DNA from 3 places in the Clavibacter californiensis genome. Region 2 is predicted to be linked to each of the others. Evidence: predicted binding sites of a transcription regulator. Region 2 holds the regulator's gene; each other region holds the start of a gene.
What was found. The regulator LexA, encoded in region 2, represses DNA repair genes until DNA is damaged. The targets are predictions, from matches to a motif close to TCGAACANNTGTTCGA.
Positions count from the first base shown of each region.

Region 1: a site for LexA is predicted at 1,482-1,497, ahead of FGD68_RS10005 (DUF6504 family protein). Genes of this name have one in related genera too.
Region 3: a site for LexA is predicted at 1,118-1,133, ahead of FGD68_RS09980 (DNA polymerase III subunit alpha). Genes of this name have one in related genera too.

Region 1 covers NZ_CP040792.1:2,060,395-2,063,668, reverse strand. The annotation lists gene FGD68_RS10015 (App1 family protein) at 1-346, shown strand, start outside; gene FGD68_RS10010 (aldo/keto reductase) at 417-1,286, opposite strand; gene FGD68_RS10005 (DUF6504 family protein) at 1,541-1,864, shown strand; gene pnuC (nicotinamide riboside transporter PnuC) at 1,993-2,685, shown strand; gene FGD68_RS09995 (LCP family protein) at 2,716-3,274, opposite strand, start outside.
Region 2 covers NZ_CP040792.1:2,597,145-2,600,418, forward strand. The annotation lists gene hisB (imidazoleglycerol-phosphate dehydratase HisB) at 1-90, opposite strand, end outside; gene FGD68_RS12525 (hypothetical protein) at 205-615, opposite strand; gene lexA (transcriptional repressor LexA) at 975-1,655, shown strand; gene hflX (GTPase HflX) at 1,746-3,274, opposite strand, start outside.
Region 3 covers NZ_CP040792.1:2,055,157-2,058,430, reverse strand. The annotation lists gene FGD68_RS09985 (glucose-6-phosphate dehydrogenase) at 1-1,065, opposite strand, end outside; gene FGD68_RS09980 (DNA polymerase III subunit alpha) at 1,180-3,274, shown strand, end outside.

The sequences.
Region 1 (3,274 bases), 540 kb from region 2:
CGTCGACCGGTGGTTCCGCAGCGGCATGGAGCACAAGCGCAACAACCTGCAGCGCCTCGCGGCCGAGTTCCCGCACGTCAAGTGGATCCTCGCGGGCGACGACGGCCAGCACGACGAGCTGCTCTACGGCGAGTTCGCCGAGCGGCACCCCGACAACGTCGAGGTCGTCCTCATCCGGCAGCTCTCGGCGGGCGAGGCCGTGCTCGCGGGCGGACGGGCGAAGGCGGAGAAGCGCGCCCTCGACAGCTCGATCCCGTGGGTCTACGCGCCGGACGGGGCGAGCCTGCTCGCGCAGCTCGACGACCTCGGCCTCGCCGACGACTCGGGCACCCGGATCGGCACCTGACCCGGACGCCGACCGGCACGACGAAGGGCCCCGCGATCCGTCGCGGGGCCCTTCGTCGTCGTGCGGTGGATCAGACGGCGTCGGTGAGCGCCTGGAACTCGTCGTCGGTGAGCTCGATGCCCGCCGCGGCGATGTTGTCCTCGACGTGGCCGACCGACTTGGTGCCGGGGATCGGCAGCATGACGGGCGAGCGGCGCAGGAGCCAGGCGAGCGCGAGCTGCGAGGCGCGCGCGTCGTGCTGCTTCGCGAGGGCGTCGAGCGGGCCGCCGTCCTTCGCGAGCTCGCCGGTCGCGAGCGGGAACCACGGGATGAAGGCGAGGCCCTCGGCCTCGGCGTAGTCGAGCAGCGGCTCGGCGTCGCGCTTGGCGAGGTTGAAGAGGTTCTGCACGGAGACGATCTCGGCGATCTCCCGAGCGGCCTTCACATCGTCGACCTGCACCTCGGAGAGCCCGATGTGGCGGATCTTGCCCTCGGACTGCAGGTCCTTGAGCACGCCGATCTGGTCGGCGAGCGGCACGGCCGGGTCGATGCGGTGCAGCTGGTAGAGGTCGATGCGCTCGAGGCCGAGGTGGCGCAGGCTCAGCTCGGCCTGCTGGCGCAGGTACTCGGGGCGGCCGACGGGCCGCCAGTCGCCGGGGCCGGGGCGGGTGAGACCGCCCTTGGTCGCGATGACGACGTCGTCGGCGTACGGGTGGAGCGCCTCCTTGAGGAGCTCCTCGGCCACGAACGGGCCGTAGGAGTCGGCGGTGTCGAAGAACGTGACGCCGAGCTCGGCGGCGCGGCGGATGACGCGGACGGCCTCGGCGGGATCCTCGGGGGCGCCCCAGACGCCCTCGCCGGTCAGCTGCATGGTGCCGTAGCCGAGCCGGACGACGGGCAGGTCGCCGCCGATGGTGAACGTGCCGGATGCCTCGGCAGGACGGGTGGTGGTGTCGGTCATGTGGACCCTCCTCGGGTGTCGATGACGAGGGGGCGTCTGCCGCCCTCGGGACACCGGGGCCAACGCGGCGGACGGTGGATCCATGCCCGATGCGCGCGATCCGGACCCGACCCTCAGGCTCCGGTCGAGGGTGAGGTGGATCCGCCCGCTCCCCTCGTGGATGTCGGCGGGCGTTCCTACACTCGGATCAGACGTTCGAACATCCGTTCGAACGCGGGAGCGCGGCCGGCGCGACGGGCGAGAGGAGCGGCACCATGCGGATCGACGAGGACGTGGAGGTCGAGCTCTCGGCCGACGGATCGCCGCTGCGGTTCACCTGGCGGGACGTGGTCTACGGCGTCGTCAGCTCGCCCGAGCGGTGGATCGCGCGGGTCGACTGGTGGCAGCGCACGGGCCGCGCGCCCCGCGGTGCGAGCGCCCACCTGCTGGAGCTGTCGATGTGGCGCGTGGAGGCCGTGCCGCTCACCACGGGCGCGCGCCGGGTCGACGGCTCGTTCGACCTGAGCGTCGACGCGCGCGGCCGGTGGTCGCTCGTCACGGCGTCGGACGAGGAGCTCGACGTGCGCCTGTTCGCGTGAGGCCGCCCGTCCCCGTCCGCACGGGCTGCGGGGAATAGCCGGGGGCGCCTGCGCCTTCACCCCATCGGCGCCGCGCACGGCGCCCCGCACGCAGGTCACCCGGACCGCGGCGCACGGAGGGACCCCGCATGGCGGCACTCGAGTGGCTGTTCGACGCGCAGCTCCGCATCGGCGACCAGACCATCCTCTGGCGCGAGATCGTCGGCAACCTCTTCGGCCTCGCCAGCGCGCTCGGCGGCATGCGCCGGAAGGTCTGGGCGTGGCCCGTCGGCATCGTCGGCAACGTGCTCCTGTTCACCGTCTTCCTCGGCGCGGTCTTCGGCACGCCGAACCCCGTCAACCTGCTCGGCCAGGCCGGCCGTCAGGTCATGTTCATCGCCGTGTCGGTCTACGGCTGGTACCGCTGGCAGCAGGCCAGGCACGGTGGCGCGCCCGTCGTGCCGCAGTGGGCGTCGGGTCGCGAGCGGATCCTGCTCGTGGTCGCGCTCGTCGGCGGCACCGCGCTGCTCACCCCCGCCTTCCGCGCGCTCGGCTCCTACGAGCCCGTCTGGGCCGACGCCTGGATCTTCGTCGGCTCCCTCCTCGCCACCTACGGCATGGCCAAGGGCTGGGTCGAGTTCTGGCTGGTCTGGGTCGCCGTCGACCTCGTCGGCGTGCCGCTGCTGGTGAGCGCCGGCTACTACGCGTCCGCCTTCATGTACGTCTTCTACGGCGCGTTCACGCTCACGGGATTCTTCGTCTGGATGCGCGCCCGCGGCACCGACGCGCCCGCGGTCGAGACGGCCTTCCCGGATCCGCGGATCGCCGAGCGCCAGCCGTAGCCGGGGGCTGGCGGCTGGCGATCGAGCGGGTCAGCCCTGGCCGTTGGAGCAGGTGCTCTGCGCCGCGGTCTGGCCGGTGATGCTCGGGTCGAGCACCTCGGCCGTCGCGGTGGGCGGCGTGGTCGGTGCGGAGGCGTCGGTCGGCGGCGCGGTCGTGGGCGGCGTGGTCGCGCCCTCGGCCGGGACGCTGCCGGCCTCGTCGGTCGCGGCCGGCTGACCGAGCGAGAAGTCCGCGTCGGAGGCCAGCAGGCTCACGAGCTGCGCGGCCGCCGCCTCATCCGGCTGGACGCGCCCGTTCGCGAGGACCGTGCCCGGGTACTGCAGGAACACGACGTCGTCGAGCGGGATGTCCTTGAACGTGAGCGCGACCGAGACGAGCGTGTCGAGGTCGGCGAGCGACGTGGACAGCTGCATGTTGTCGACCACGGCCCGCGCGATGCCGTAGAGCTTCGCCGGGTTGGTCAGCGTGTCCGTGCTCTTGATGGTGCGCACGAGCGCGCTCAGGAACACCTGCTGGTTGCCGATGCGGGAGATGTCGCTGCCGTCGCCGACGCCGTAGCGCGTGCGGAGGAACTGCACGGCGTCCTTG
Region 2 (3,274 bases):
GGCGCCTGTGCCGTCGAGGTCGAGCTGGAGGTCGATGGTGGACTCGCTGGTCTGCCGCGTGACGTGCGCGGTGCGCGCGAGGGTGCTCATGGGATCCATGCTACCGATCGGTTCCCCTCCAGCCGCCGCGCTCCCGGCCGCCACCGGGAGCGCGGCGGCGGACCGCCGTGCGCATGCGACGATCCGTGCGGGGTCGCCCGAGGATCAGTGCGCGTACTCGGTGGGGACGGCGAGCTGCTGGCCCGCCGCGACGTCCGACGACGGCAGGCGGTTGAGGTCGACGACCGACGCGATGACGTCGCGCGGGTCGGCCGACGGCGCGATCTCCTCGGCGAGGTCCCACAGGGACTGGCCGCTGGAGACGGTGACGTACTCGAACGTGGTGCCCGACGCGTCCTTCGACGCGACGGCCGCGCCTCCGTTGAGCGCGACGAGGCCGGCGCCGAGCGCGAGCGGGGCGGCGACCAGGGCCGTGAGGACGAGGCGCCCGCGACGCGTGATGCGCAGGCGCGTGCGGGGCGCGACGGCGACCTCCGCGACGGGCGAGGTGGACGGGCCGACGGGGGCGGACGCCGCGGGGATGGACGCTGCGGGGGTGGTGGCTGCGGTGTTCATGGTGACCTCTCGTGCGAGACGGTGGGGCGTCGATGCGACGCGCCCGGCGGTGCAGTGCGGTACGGCATGCGATGCGGGTCCGGCAGCTCGCACCCGGCTCTCGGCCGGGAGAGCCGGGTGCGAAGCTGTGTTCCGAACATACATTCGAAACCGGCCCCCCGCAAGCCCTCATCGCCTCGATCCCGCCCCCAGCGGCGCGACACGCTCGAACAGGTGTTTGCCCAGTGTGCCTCGGCTGGATACAGTTTCGAGTGCCTGGTGTCCATTCCATCGGGCACCACCGACATCGCCCCGCGACGGCGTCGGCCCGCCGGGTCGACGTGCCGCGGAGGCGTCGGCGACGAGAGGCGGGCCGTGGCATGACGGACGAGCGAGCGGCGGGAGGCGGCGCGACGAGGCGCCGCAAGAGCCTCAGCGACAAGCAGATCTCGATCCTGGAGTTCATCCAGCGCACCATCGCCGGCCAGGGCTACCCGCCGAGCATGCGCGAGATCGGCGACGCCGTCGGCCTCGCGTCGCTCTCCAGCGTCACGCACCAGCTCAACCAGCTCGAGCTCTCCGGCTACCTCCGCCGCGACCCGAACCGGCCGCGCGCCCTCGAGGTCCTCATCGACCTGCCCGGCACCGGCGCCGCGGAGAGCGGCGAGCCGTCGACACCCGTGGGCGACGCGGCCATGGTGCCCATGGTCGGCCGCATCGCCGCCGGCATCCCCATCACCGCCGAGCAGATGGTGGAGGAGGTCTTCCCCCTCCCCCGCCAGCTGGTCGGCAAGGGCGACCTCTTCATGCTGCGGGTCGTCGGCGACTCGATGATCGACGCGGCCATCTGCGACGGCGACTGGGTCGTCGTCCGCCAGCAGAAGACCGCGGAGAACGGCGACATCGTCGCGGCCATGCTCGACGACGAGGCCACGGTGAAGGTGTTCCGCCAGCGCGACGGCCACACCTGGCTGCTCCCCCGCAACAGCGCGTTCGAGCCCATCCTCGGCGACTTCGCCGAGGTCGTCGGCAAGGTCGTGGCGGTCATGCGCTCCGTCTGATCCCCCCGCACACGCAGCAGAGCGGCCGGTCCCCGAGGGGATCGGCCGCTCTACTGCATGCAGGCTCGAATCCGCGTACGGTGCCGCGGATCAGGCTGTGGGCACCACCGAGTACGCCTGGACCTGCGCCTGCTGCTCGGCGGTCACGAGGGCGCGCACGCGCGTGCCCTCCTCGACGTACGAGGTCTCGAGCACCTTCGCGCCGTCGTGGAGCATGGAGACGACCTCACCGTGCTCGAACGGCACCAGGAGGTCGACCTCGATGGTCGGCTGCGGCAGCAGCTCCGCGATCCGGCGACGCAGCTCCTCGACCCCCTCGCCCGTGCGGGCCGAGACGAAGACGCCCTGCGGCGCGAGGCCGCGGAGCACGACGCGCTCGCCGTCGGAGGCGAGGTCGCTCTTGTTGAACACGACGATCTCGGGGATGGAGGATGCGTCCACCTCCGCGATGACCTCGTGCACGGTCGCGAGCTGGGCGCCGGGATCCGGGTGCGAGGCGTCGACTACGTGCACGAGCACGTCCGAGTCGGCGAGCTCCTCGAGCGTCGAGCGGAAGGCCTCGACCAGCTGGTGCGGCAGGTTGCGCACGAAGCCGACGGTGTCGGCCAGCGTGTAGAGCTGCCCCTGGTCCGTCTCGGTCTTGCGCACGGTCGCATCCAGGGTCGCGAAGAGCGCGTTCTCGACGAGCACGCCGGCCTTCGTGACGCGGTTGAGCAGCGACGACTTCCCGGCGTTCGTGTACCCGACGATCGCGACCGAGGGCACCGAGTGCCGGTCGCGGTTGGCGCGCTTCGTGTCGCGCGCGGGCTTCATCGCGGCGATCTGCTTGCGGAGACGCGCCATGCGCGTGTTGATGCGCCGGCGGTCGAGCTCGATCTTGGTCTCACCTGGACCGCGCGATCCCATGCCCGCGCCCGCGCCGCCGACCTGGCCACCTGCCTGGCGCGACATCGAGTCGCCCCAGCCGCGGAGGCGCGGGAGGAGGTACTGCAGCTGCGCGAGCTCGACCTGCGCCTTGCCCTCGCGGCTCTTGGCGTGCTGGCTGAAGATGTCGAGGATGACCGCGGTGCGGTCGATGACCTTGACCTTCACCACGTCCTCGAGCGCACGCCGCTGGCTCGGGGCCAGCTCGGTGTCCGCGATGACGGTGTCCGCGCCGACCGCCGCCACGAGCGCGCGCAGCTCCTCGGCCTTGCCGCGGCCGAAGTAGGTGCTGGGATCCGGCGTGGGACGGCGTTGGAGCAGGCCGTCGAGGACGACGGCGCCCGCGGTCTCCGCGAGGGCCGCGAGCTCGCGCATGCTGTTCTCGGCGTCGTCGACGGATCCCTGCGAGTACACGCCGATGAGCACGACGTTCTCGAGGCGCAGCTGCCGGTACTCGACCTCGGTGACGTCCTCGAGCTCGGTGGAGAGGCCGGGGACCCGGCGGAGAGCCTGGCGGTCGGCGCGCTCGCTCTGGTCGCCGTCCGATCCCTGCTCGGCGTCGGGGTTCGCGGACAGGGCCTGTGCGCCGGACCCGCGGAAGAGCGCGTAGCCGGCTGACCGGTTCTCCGCTCGGGCGAGGACGCGCGCGACGACGTCGTCCCGGTCGGTGTTCTCGGTGGACGCCGTCGTCGTGT
Region 3 (3,274 bases), 540 kb from region 2:
CGGCCGCGCGGAGCCGTGCAGCCCCCGCGGCAGGTGCGCCACGGGCTTGAAGGTGACGACGATGCGCTTGGACGCCTCCTTGAGGGCCTTGCCCGAGCGCAGCCGGAACGGGACGCCCGCCCAGCGCGCGTTCGCGACGCCGAAGGTGACCTCGGCGAGCGTCTCCGTCTCGTTGGCCGGGTCCACCCCCTCCTCCTTCGCGTACGCGGGGATGCGCGTGCCGTCCACCGTGGCGCCGGTGTAGCGCGCCCGGCGGCTGTGGGCGATGGGGTCGTTGTCCCAGACCTCGGTGGCCCGGAGGACCGAGGCGATGTTCGAACGGAGGTCGTCCGGGTCGATGCTCGCGGGCGGCTCCATCGCGAACACCGCGAGCACCTGCAGCAGGTGGCTCTGGATCATGTCCACGAGAGCGCCCGACTTGTCGTAGTAGGCGGCGCGGCCCTCGAGCGCCAGCGTCTCGTCGTAGAGGATCTCGACCTTCTCGATGTCCTTCGCGCTCCACACCGACTCGAAGAAGCGGTTGGCGAAGCGCAGCGACACGAGGTTGAGCACCGTGGAGAGGCCGAGGAAGTGGTCGGTGCGGTGGATGCGGTCCTCCGGCACGAGCTTCAGCAGCTGGCGGTTGAGCTGCGCGGCCGTGCGGCTGTTCGACCCGAACGGCTTCTCGAGCGCCAACGTGGTGCCCTCCGGCAGGTCGAGCTGCTCGAGCTTCTCGCAGACCGCGATGGAGATGGCCGGCGGCAGCGCGAAGTAGAGGGCCGGCGCGCCCTCGCACGCGTCGAGGATGCGCTTGAGGTCGTCGAGGTCGGTGGGGTCGGCCTGGATGTACTTCGTCGACGAGACGATGCCCGCCGCGCGGCGACCCTTCGCGTCGACCGAGTCGAACGCGGTGCGGACCGTCTTCGTCCACTCCGCAGCGCTCCGCTCGCTCCGGCCGGTGCCGATGAGCTGGATCCGCCGCCCCCGATCGCTCGCCACGAGGCTGCCGAGACCCGGCAGGAGGAGGCGTTCCGTGAGGTCGCCGCTGGCGCCGAGGATGACGAGGGTGGAGGGTTCGCTGGTCATCCTCCGAGACTACGGGTCGCGGCTGCCGGGCAGCCGACCTACACTGGGCGAGTCGAACATCCGTTCGAACATCGCGCCCGGGGAGGACGCGGGCGGACATCGAGGGAGGCGCGCGTGAGCTTCACCCACCTGCACGTCGCGTCCGCCTTCTCCGCGCACTTCGGCACCACGGCACCCGAGGCCCTGGTCGACGAGGTCGCGTCCCGGGGCGCGTCTGCCGCGGCCATCACCGACCGCGACGGGCTCTACGGCGCCGTCCGCCACATCCGCCGCTCCCTCGCCGCCGGGGTCTCCCCCGTCGTCGGCGCGGAGCTCGGGCTCACGGGCGAGCACCCCGGCCGGATCACGGTGCTCGCGCACGGCGGCACGCGCGGCCAGGGCTGGGCGGCGCTCAGCCGGCTCATCAGCGCGAGCCACGGGCGCGGCACGGCGAGGAGCACCGCGCGGAGCGCCCAGGCGGGCATCGCGCGCACCCGACCGCCCGCGTTCCTCCTCGGCGAGGACGGGCCGGTCGGCACGGTCATGCTCGGACCCGACTCCGATGTGGGGCGCGCCGTCGCGGCGGGCGACCACGCGCTCGCGTCCCGCCACCTGGCCGAGTGGGCCCGGCTGCTGCCCGGCGCGCTGGTCGTCGAGGTGGTCTGCCACTTCACCGAGCCCGGCGAGTCCGCCAGCCTCCGGCACGCCGCCCGCATGCTCGAGCTCGCCGAGGCCCACCGCGTCCCCGCGGTGCTCACCAACGCCGTCCGCTACCTCGAGCCCGATGACGCGCTCACGGGCGACGTGCTCGACTCCGCGGGCACGCTCCGGCCGCTCGGGTCGTTCCGGCCGCAGCCCAACGGCCAGGCGTGGCTCAAGACCCCGGCCGAGATGCAGGAGATCGCGCGTGAGGTCGCGGGCACGTCGTCCCTCGACCGCCGGGCGGGCGAGGCGCTGCTGCGCGCCACCGAGGAGCTCGCCGACCGCTGCCGCCTGGATCCGGACGCCGACCTCGCCTGGAGGAAGCCGAAGCTGCCGGAGAAGTCCGTCATCGGCGTCACGGGCGACCCGGACGAGGCGCTCTGGCGGAAGGCCGAGGCCGGCGTCACCGAGCGGTTCGGGCACGTCGACGAGGCGATGCGGCAGCGCGTGCTCGCCCGGATGCGCACGGAGCTGCAGACCATCACGGGCTTCGGCTTCGCCACCTACTTCCTCACGGTCGCCGACGTGTGCGCGCTCATGCGCGACATGGGCGTCCGCAACCAGGCCCGCGGATCCGGCGCGGGCAGCCTCGTCAACTACCTCCTGCGCATCTCCAACGTCGACCCGCTCGAGCACGACCTGCTGTTCGAGCGCTTCCTCGGCAAGGTGCGCTCGACGCTGCCCGACATCGACATCGACGTGGAGTCCGCACGCCGGCACGAGGTCTACCACCGCGTGTTCGAGAAGTACGGGAGCAACCGGGTCACCCTGCTGTCGATGCAGAACACCTACCGGGCCCGCGGGGCCGCGCGCGACGCGGGGCTCGCGCTCGACCTCGACGAGCAGCAGATCGACTTCATCGCCAAGAACATCTGGCGCTTCAACGCGCGCGAGTTCCGGGCGGTGCTCGAGACGAAGCCCGAGCTCAAGCCCATCGCCGACCTCGTGCGCGACGACCCGAGCATCGACCTGCTGGTCGACCTCACGGAGCGGCTCGACCGGCTCCCCCGGCACATCTCCATGCACCCGTGCGGCGTGATCCTCGGCGACTCCGACCTGCTCAGCACGAGCCCCGTGCAGCCGAGCGGGATGGGCCTGCCGATGAGCCAGTTCGACAAGGACGACATCGACGACATGGGGCTCCTGAAGCTCGACATCCTCGGCGTGCGGATGCAGAGCACCATGGCGTACGCGCTGGACGAGATCCACCGCATCCACGGCGCGCGCTCGGCGGTCGCGGGCGGCGTCCCGGTCGACGCGCGCTACGTGCACCGCGACGGGCGCATCGAGCTCGACGAGATCCCCCACGACGACGAGGAGACCTTCGCCGCCATCCGCACCACGCACACGCTCGGCATGTTCCAGATCGAGTCGCCCGGGCAGCGCGAGCTCATCAGCAAGATGCAGCCGGACGTCTACGAGGACCTCATCGCCGACATCTCCCTGTTCCGGCCGGGCCCCATGAAGGGCAACATGGTCGCCCCGTTCCTCGACACCAAGCACGGCATCACCCGGCCCGACTACCTGC